DNA from 2 places in the Isoalcanivorax pacificus W11-5 genome. Region 2 is predicted to be linked to the other one. Evidence: predicted binding sites of a transcription regulator. Region 2 holds the regulator's gene; the other holds the start of a gene.

Region 1 (4,288 bases), 2.1 Mb from region 2:
TGGCGCAGCTCTACAAAGACCTGGAACAGACCGGCGAGGCCAGTGACGTGCAGGTGGTGTTCATCACCTTCGACCCGGAACGCGACACCGCCGAATACCTGAAAAAATACCTGGCCTGGTTCCACCCGGACTTTATTGGCCTGACCGGCACCCCCGAACAGGTGAAGAAAGTGGCCGCGCAATACAGCGTGGTGTACCTGGCCGTGGGTGAGGACAGCGAGGGCGGTACCGAATTTGCGCACAGCGATTTTGTTTACCTGATCGACCGGGAGGGCAAAGTGCGCAAGCTCTATCCCGTCGACGCCGAGCTGGAGGAAATCAAGCATGACCTGCGGACGTTGCTTTAAATCGTTGCTGCTGGCGGCCGTTACACTGCCGGTGCTGGCCAGCGCCGCCGATCTGCACATCGAGAACGGCTGGATTCGTGCCGTGCCGCCGGTGAGCACGACCACGGCCGGCTACTTCACATTGCACAACGCTTCGGATCAGGACCGGGTGATGACCGGCCTGACCACTGATATCGCCGGCGCGGGCGAAATGCACACCATGGCACCCCAGGAAGACGGCACTCGCCGCATGCGGCGCCTGCCGGAAGTGCCGGTGCCCGCTGGCGAGACAGTGGTGTTCGAGCCGGGTGCGAAACATTTGATGCTGTTCCGTTTGCAACGGCCATTGGTGGAAGGCGAAAAAATTCCGGTTTGCCTGACGTTCAGTGAAGGCGAGCCGGTATGTGCGGAGTTTGAAGTGGTGAAGCCTTAGGCGGGCAGCGCCATAGAGATAAGAATCGGCCCCGCAGGACGGGCTGCTTGCAGGTAAACAGCGAGGACCAGGGAGATTGTCCTGCGGGGCCGAAAAGGTGGGCTCTCTCACGAGAGCCCTGTTGCAGTGCTTGCAGTGGATCTGGTTTAGAACACGAAGCTGTAGGAAACGTGGAACAGCGGATCCTGATCGTCGGTCACGTCAGCCAGGTCGTCAGAATCAACCACCTTGGACAGCGTGAAGGCCAGGTTCTCAATCGGGCTGTAGCTCAGATCAATGTGGGTGTAGTCAGTGTCGTCCGCATCATTGATGGTCTGACCTACCAGAAAGCCAAACTTGTCATAAGCGTAGCCAAGGGTGACGTAGGTGAAGTCACCAAAGGCTTTGTCACCGTCATCGTCGTTCGCATAGCTGGCGTAGTAGGTCAGACTGAAGCCGCTCATGCCCAGACCCAGGATAAAGTCACCAGCTTCACCAATCCCTTGGTCGATACCTGGATAGATGTAGCTGATGTAGGAGACGTCATAGCTCAGGCCACCGGCCTCGCCAGCAAAGCCCGCATAGACGTCATATTCACCGCCAACGGTGCTCAGAGCGCCTTCGGAAGAACCCCAGATGCCTGCGTACAGGCCGGATTCGTGGCCATAGTCCAGGCTGCCGTGGATTACGCCGGCGCTGTTGGAAACATCCTGACCACGCCACAGATAAAAGCTGGAAGCACCCAGGCTGGCGCTCACTTCCGCGTTGGCCACCATCGGTGCAGTCATGCCGGCCCCAGCCACAGCAGCAGCGATCAAAGTCGTTTTCAGTACGTTTTTGCTTTTCATCCGATTCAACCCTCTTGGTCCGTTTCTGTTCATACCTGAGCGCTGCGGGTTTTCCGTCAGCCGCTGTTTGAAGGTAAAGCACAGACCGTGCCAGTCCTGTTATTGGTTTGTTAACAACAGCTTAGGGGTGTGGTGTCGGGAGGGGGTAAAAGTGGGGTGTTTCATGGTGGTGCGCCGCACCAAAACAGGGCCTGTCATGGTGCGGCGAAGTGTTGCTGATTAGCGACATTCCCAGGGAGCGCGTACTGCGTCCGGTGCGGGGGTGCCATCGGCAAGGCTGACTCCGAGGCCACACTGGCTGCCGTCGCGGACAAAATGAACCGAGTAGGTGGCGCCTGCCTGCGGGGTAAAGCGGACGGCTGCATTGCAGCGGAATGGCGCCGGATTCCCCATTTCCCGTGTTTCCCTGAACTGGACACCCACTCGGACTGGCTCGCCTGCGGGTAGGGACGCAGGTACTTCGGCGCTCTTGCGAAGGGTCTCGTTCAACTGCGAAATCGCCTCAGAATCAAACGGGTTTCGCGACAGGGCATAGCGGGTGGACTGGAAGCCTTTCCCAGGCACACACACCATGGGCTGTGCGGCCACATTGTTGCTGGTAAACACCACCGTGGCGGTGTCGCTGCCTTCCGGGCCGTGGTAGTGGCTGCAGCCACTGGTGAGGGCAACAAGGGAGGCAAGCAGTATCGGGCGCATCATGGTCTGGCTCCTGCAAAGGGCATGGCGATGGGGAATGACAGCGAGTCTAGCAGGCTGCTGCCTGCAGTGGTGCCCCGTGCCAATGCAAAAGTCGCGCCAAATTGGTGCGTGCGACTGTGCTTTCAGCCGTCCTGGTCCTGTTCGGTGAACCAGGTGCGGATCGCTTCCCGGGCCAGGGCCGGGCGCTGGCGGGCCAGCGGGATCCAGTTCTGCCAGTTGTCGGTGGCGGCCAGCAGGAAATCGAACAGCGGCAGGTGCTGGCGCAAGACGCGGCTTTGCCGGTGGGCGATGACCGGATTGAAGTAGCCGAAGAAATCGAACATCTGGCGCGGATTTTTGCGCACCCAGAGCCAGGAGCCCATTTCCAGCGTGAACGGCAGGAACATGTGATGCGGGTGGCTGGTCAGGGCGCCGTCGTAGAGGTAGTCCCACAGATCGCCATGGGTGGTGTAGTTCACCGACTGCGGTTCGATGATATAGGGATGATGGTTGGGGTAAGTCCTTTCCAGCAGCCGCTTGAGTGTGAACACCTCAGCGATATGGGCGATGGGCTGGTGGCTGCGCGCATAGCAGCACCATAGCCGGTCGCGGCGGCCAAAGCCGCTGTGGCAGTCCACGCTCAGGGAAAACGGCGCATTCAGCATGCGCTGGCGCACCACCCGGATCACCGCCTGTGCTTCAGGTTCCATCGGTGCATCGCGCCTGCCCCGGTACCAGGGCAGGCGATTGCTGATGCGGTGCCCGCCAACCAGGAACGGCACCTTGCCGATGGCATCGATGGGCGCGTTGCGCATCAGGTCGACGCCGCTCGGGTTGCTGCGGGTGCGCTGCCAGATGCCGCCGGGGTTGATCATCGGCATGAAAAGGATGCGCACCCGCTCCAGCCGGCGCGCCATCTGTTCGTCCCAGTCCAGCCGCTGCACCAGCGAATGCAGCCACGACAACAGCACCTGGCTGCCGATCCGTTCCACGCCGTGCACCCCGCCAAAAAAGCCGATGACGGGGGCGTTCCTCGACTGGCTGCCCAGTTCAATCACTTGCACCGGCAAGGGTAACCCGCCGTGCTGCACGGTCAGCACCGTGTCGCAGCGCAACCAGCGCGCCCCCTGGTGCAGCAGTTGCTCCAGTTGAAGCTGTTCGGGCAGATGACGTTGCAGCAGGTAGAGACGCTGTTCGATCGCGGGGTAATCGGGCATGCCGGCAGTCGCTTCCGTCCTGGGGCTGGCGCGAAAAGAAGGCCAGCATGCCGGCCGGCCATGACAGTCTGATGACGGCGTGCCCGTCACCAAACCATGACGCAACTGTCACAGGGGCGTCACTGCCGCCCCCTAGCCTTCCGTCACATGAGCGTAATGGAGCGACACTCCCCGTGATCAGGTTGCTGCCGCGTTGCCCGCAACTGGAACACTCCCCGCCAGGCCCACTGGCCGGCACGCTACGCACCGGTGATCTGCTGTTGTTTGCCGGGCGTGGGCCGATCAGCGATACGATCCGCTTTTTTACCCGCAGCCACTGGAGCCATATCGGCATGGTGGTGCGGTTGCCGGAACACGACACACCCCTGATTCTGGAATCCACCACCCTGAGCGAATCGGCCGATATTCATGTCGGTGCGCCGGTGGCGGGTGTCGGGCTGGTGCCGATCATGAAGCGGATCGAGGAATATGACGGCGATATAGCGCTGCGCCGGCGGCTGGGTGAATCGCTCACGGATGCCCAGCAACGCATGGTCGCGCGCATCGCGCGCCGCCTGCACCAGCGACCTTACAAGAATTATGTGCTGACACTGGCCCGCGATACCGTCACGGGGTTCCGGCGCCGGCCGGATTTCTCCGGCATGTTCTGCAGTGAGCTGGTGGCCGAGATCTACCGGCGTCTGGGCTGGCTGGCGCGGGAACAACGGCCAAGCCTGCTGGTGCCGGGGCATTTTGGCTCGGAGCGCATGACGTTGCGCCAGGGAAGCCTGGCACCGCCGGTCCTGCTGCGTGCGGCTACAGCCAGCG
Region 2 (4,288 bases):
ACGGAAGAGGGAACGCAGTGAATCTGCTCAGTGCCCACAACCTGGCAAAAAGCTACAAGGGACGCCGTGTCATCGAAGACGTCTCGTTACAGGTGGAAGCCGGCCAGGTGGTCGGCCTGCTCGGCCCGAACGGGGCCGGCAAGACCACCTGCTTTTATATGATCGTTGGCCTGGTGCCGCCGGACGCCGGCTACATCACCATCAACAGCGACAATATCACCGCCCTGCCGATGCACGGCCGCGCCCGGCGCGGCATCGGCTACCTGCCGCAGGAAGCCAGCATCTTCCGCCGCCTGTCCGTGGCCGACAACATCATGGCCATCCTGGAAACCCGCAAGGACCTGGACAAGCGTGCGCGCGAACAGCGCATGGAAGAGCTGTTGCAGGAATTCCACATCACCCACCTGCGCGACAGCCTGGGCATGAGCCTCTCCGGTGGCGAACGCCGCCGCGCCGAGATCGCCCGTGGCCTGGCCACCGATCCGCACTTCATCCTGCTGGATGAACCCTTCGCCGGTGTTGATCCGATCTCCGTGAACGACATCAAGGGCATCATCCGCCACCTGCGCGACCGTGGCATCGGCGTCCTGATCACCGACCACAACGTGCGCGAGACACTGGATATCTGCGACACCGCCTACATCGTCAGCGAAGGCCACATCATCGCCGCCGGCGATGCCGACACCATCCTGGCCAACCAGAAGGTGCGCGACGTTTACCTCGGCGCCGATTTCAGGCTTTGAAGCACGCCCGCCGGGCGTGCAGCCAGGGAGCTGCGAGCGGCGGGCTACGAGCTTTTGTTTTTGAGCCGGCAGCCCCCGCACACCTTCCGCACCACCCGCCAATGCACCACTTCGGTGCAAAATCAACGCCCTACCCCTTCCCCTTGTTTTTTTCAAGAATGGGCACGGAAATTGCTAGTTGCTATGCTGCCCCTCGTTTCGTACCACTTCGGGGGCAGTGCAAATCCGCATGAAACCGGGTCTGCAGATACAGATAGGTCAGCACCTGACCATGACGCCACAACTACAGCAGGCGATTCGCCTGTTGCAGTTGTCGACGCTTGACCTGCGCCAGGAGATCCAGGAAGCGGTGGACACCAACCCGCTGCTGGAACTGGAAGAGAACGACCCCTACGACCAGGACACCAGCGACGACACGGAGCTGGCCGAAGTCACGGGCGAAGACCCGGAGACCCTGGCCCAGCTCGACAGTGAAGTCGACACCGACTGGGAAGACCCGTACACCGAATCCTCCGGTGCGGGCGCCAGCGACGACGACATGGACGCCTGGGAAGAGCGCACCGCCGGCACCACCTCCCTCGATGAACACCTGCTCTGGCAACTCAACCTGGCCGTCATCAGCGACGCCGACCGCGCCATCGCCTACGCCATCATCGAATCCCTGGACGACCGTGGTTACCTGACCAGCACGCTGGAGGACATCGCCGAGGCCACCCGCCAGATGCTCGGCGACGACGCCCCCGACGACAGCTTCCCCGAAGAAGACGAAGTGATCGCCGTGCTGCACCGGGTACAGCAGTTCGATCCACCCGGCGTGGCCGCCCGCGACCTGGCCGAGTGCCTGGCCATCCAGTTGCGCCAGTTGCCCGAAGACACCCTCTGGCGCGAGCAGGCGCTGACCCTGACCCGTCACCTGCCACTGCTGGAAAGCCGCGAGTTCGCCACCCTGCGCCGGCACCTGGCTGTCAACGAAGACGAGATGATCGAGGTGATCCGTCTGTTGCGCAGCCTCAATCCACATCCCGGCGACAGCATCAGCAGCGGTGAACGCGACTACATCGTGCCGGACGTGATCGTGCGCCGGCGCGGCCGCCGCTGGCTGGTGGAACTGAATGGCGAGGCCCTGCCCAAAGTGCGCCTGAACAGCCACTACGCCAGCCTGGCCGGCAAGAGCCAGCGCGAAGAGGACAACAGCTACCTGCGCGCCCAGTTACAGGAAGCGCGCTGGTTCCTGAAAAGCCTGCAAAGTCGCAACGAGACACTGCTCAAGGTGGCCTCGCGCATCGTCGAGGTGCAGCAGGGCTTCTTCGAATACGGTGAAGAGGCCATGAAACCGCTGGTGCTGGCCGACATCGCCAGCGCCGTGGAGATGCACGAATCGACCATTTCCCGCGTCACCAGCCAGAAATACATGTTCACGCCACGGGGCATGTTTGAACTGAAATTCTTCTTTTCCAGCCATGTGGGAACGGACGGCGGCGGCGAATGTTCAAGTACCGCCATTCGTGCCATCATTAAGAAGCTGATTGCCGCCGAGAGTCCACGCAAGCCGCTGAGCGACAGCCGGCTTGCCAGCCTGCTCAACGAACAGGGGATTCAGGTGGCACGACGCACAGTCGCCAAGTACCGGGAGGCGATGAGAATTCCGGCGTCCAGCGAGCGCAAGCGGCTGGTGTAGCGCCTCAGGAGCGTCAGCGGTACCAAGCGCCTCAGGAACAGGCTACACTCCGGCCCCGCAGGACGGCGGATCACACAGCTTGTACAGGAGTCAGCCCATGCAGATCAATATCAGCGGCCATCACCTGGATATCACCGACGCCCTGCGTGAATACGTGAACGAGAAATTCAACCGCCTTGAGCGCCACTTCGACCACATCACCAGTATCCAGGTGATCCTGTCGCCGGAGCCGAAGACGCACAAGGCGGAGTCGACCATCCGCATCGCAGGCGGCGAGGTGTTCGCCACCGCCGAGGCGGAAGACATGTATGCCGCGATTGACATGCTGACTGACAAACTCGACCGACAGATCCTCAAACACAAGGAGAAGTCGGTCAACCGTAACCACGGCCACTAACCGACTCGATCAGGCACCATCATGCGCGTACGGGAACTGCTCACTCCGGAAAGAACCCACTATCACCTGCATGGCGCCAGCAAAAAGCGCCTGCTGGATCAGGTTGCCCAGCTTGCCGCACAGGGCAACCCGGAACTGGGGGAGCAACAGGTCTTCGAAGCCCTGATTGCCCGTGAGCGCCTTGGCAGTACCGGCATTGGGGAAGGCATCGCCATTCCCCATTGCCGTCTGGCTTCCTGCCAGCAGCCGGTCGGCATGCTGATCAGCCTCGACGAAGCGATCGATTTCGATGCCGTCGATGGCCGCCCGGTGGACCTGGTGTTCGTGCTGCTGGTCCCCGAAGACAACCCCGAACAACACCTCAAGACGCTCAGCCACCTCGCCGCCCTCTTTAACGAACAAAGCTTCCGCGACGGCCTGCGTGGCGCCAATTCCGCCAGCCATCTTTATCGCACCGCCGTCGATTCCGAGGCAGAACTGCAACTCGCTTCCTGATACCCTGACTGCCGTATGTCGTCAGCCGCCGCAGTGCGGCGTTCACGGGAGACTGCTGCATGAAACTGCTGATCCTCAGCGGCCGCTCCGGATCGGGCAAGACCACCGCGTTGCAGGCACTGGAAGACCTGGGCTTCTACTGTGTCGACAACCTGCCGCTGGGCCTGTTGCCGACGCTGGCCACGCAATTGCGCGAAGAAAACCACGATATCCAGCGCGTCGCCGTCGGCATTGACGCACGCAACCTGCGCAGCCAGCTCCCCTGCTTCGCCGAACTGCTGGCGCAGGTGAAAGCACAGGGCGTGGCGTGCGAAGTCATCTACCTCGACGCCGACCACGACACCCTGCTCAACCGTTTCAGCGCCACCCGCCGCCGGCACCCGCTGAGCGACCAGAACATGTCTCTCTCGGAAGCCATCGGACACGAAGGCGAATTGCTGGCCAGCATCCAGGGCGCCGCCGACCTGCTGGTGGACACCAGCCACCTGGACCCGCACAGCCTGCGCAACCTGATCCGCATGCGCGTGGCGCAACGTGAAGGCCGGCTGTCACTGCTGCTGGAATCGTTCGGTTTCAAGAACGGCGTGCCGCCGGATGCCGACCTGGTGTTCGACGCGCGCATGCTGCCCAACCCGCACTGGGACCCGGCGCTGCGGCCGTTCGACGGCCGCCAGCCTCCCATTATCGATTTCCTCGACGCCCAGCCCGACAGTGCGCAACTGCTGGACGACCTGGAACACTGGCTGCTGCGCTGGCTGCCGCGTTATGAAGCCAACGACCGCAGCTACATGACCGTGGCCATCGGCTGCACCGGTGGCCGCCACCGGTCCGTGTACCTGGTGGAACATCTGGCCGAACGTCTGCGCAAGGCCGGCTGGCCGGCCCAGGTACGGCACCTGCAACTGGAGTGACCGGCAACCGTTGCCCGTCCCGCTCATCCATTATTCAAGGAGCCCCAGGTGCCCGACGCCCTGC

The links. Region 2 encodes sigma-54, which starts transcription at its own class of promoters, with help from an activator protein. Its sites were predicted from a motif close to TGGCACNNNNNTTGCTNT; they were not measured.
Region 1: a site for sigma-54 is predicted at 1,662-1,679, ahead of S7S_RS13615 (TorF family putative porin). Genes of this name have one in related genera too.

The regions. Positions count from the first base shown of each region.
Region 1 covers NZ_CP004387.1:3,072,366-3,076,653, reverse strand. The annotation lists gene S7S_RS13625 (SCO family protein) at 1-347, shown strand, start outside; gene S7S_RS13620 (copper chaperone PCu(A)C) at 325-759, shown strand; gene S7S_RS13615 (TorF family putative porin) at 906-1,586, opposite strand; gene S7S_RS13610 (hypothetical protein) at 1,806-2,285, opposite strand; gene S7S_RS13605 (M14 family zinc carboxypeptidase) at 2,408-3,481, opposite strand; gene S7S_RS13600 (C40 family peptidase) at 3,655-4,288, shown strand, end outside; gene S7S_RS13595 (methyltransferase family protein) at 4,277-4,288, opposite strand, start outside.
Region 2 covers NZ_CP004387.1:965,234-969,521, reverse strand. The annotation lists gene lptA (lipopolysaccharide transport periplasmic protein LptA) at 1-21, shown strand, start outside; gene lptB (LPS export ABC transporter ATP-binding protein) at 18-743, shown strand; gene S7S_RS04565 (RNA polymerase factor sigma-54) at 973-2,421, shown strand; gene hpf (ribosome hibernation-promoting factor, HPF/YfiA family) at 2,519-2,818, shown strand; gene ptsN (PTS IIA-like nitrogen regulatory protein PtsN) at 2,840-3,313, shown strand; gene rapZ (RNase adapter RapZ) at 3,373-4,224, shown strand; gene S7S_RS04545 (HPr family phosphocarrier protein) at 4,273-4,288, shown strand, end outside.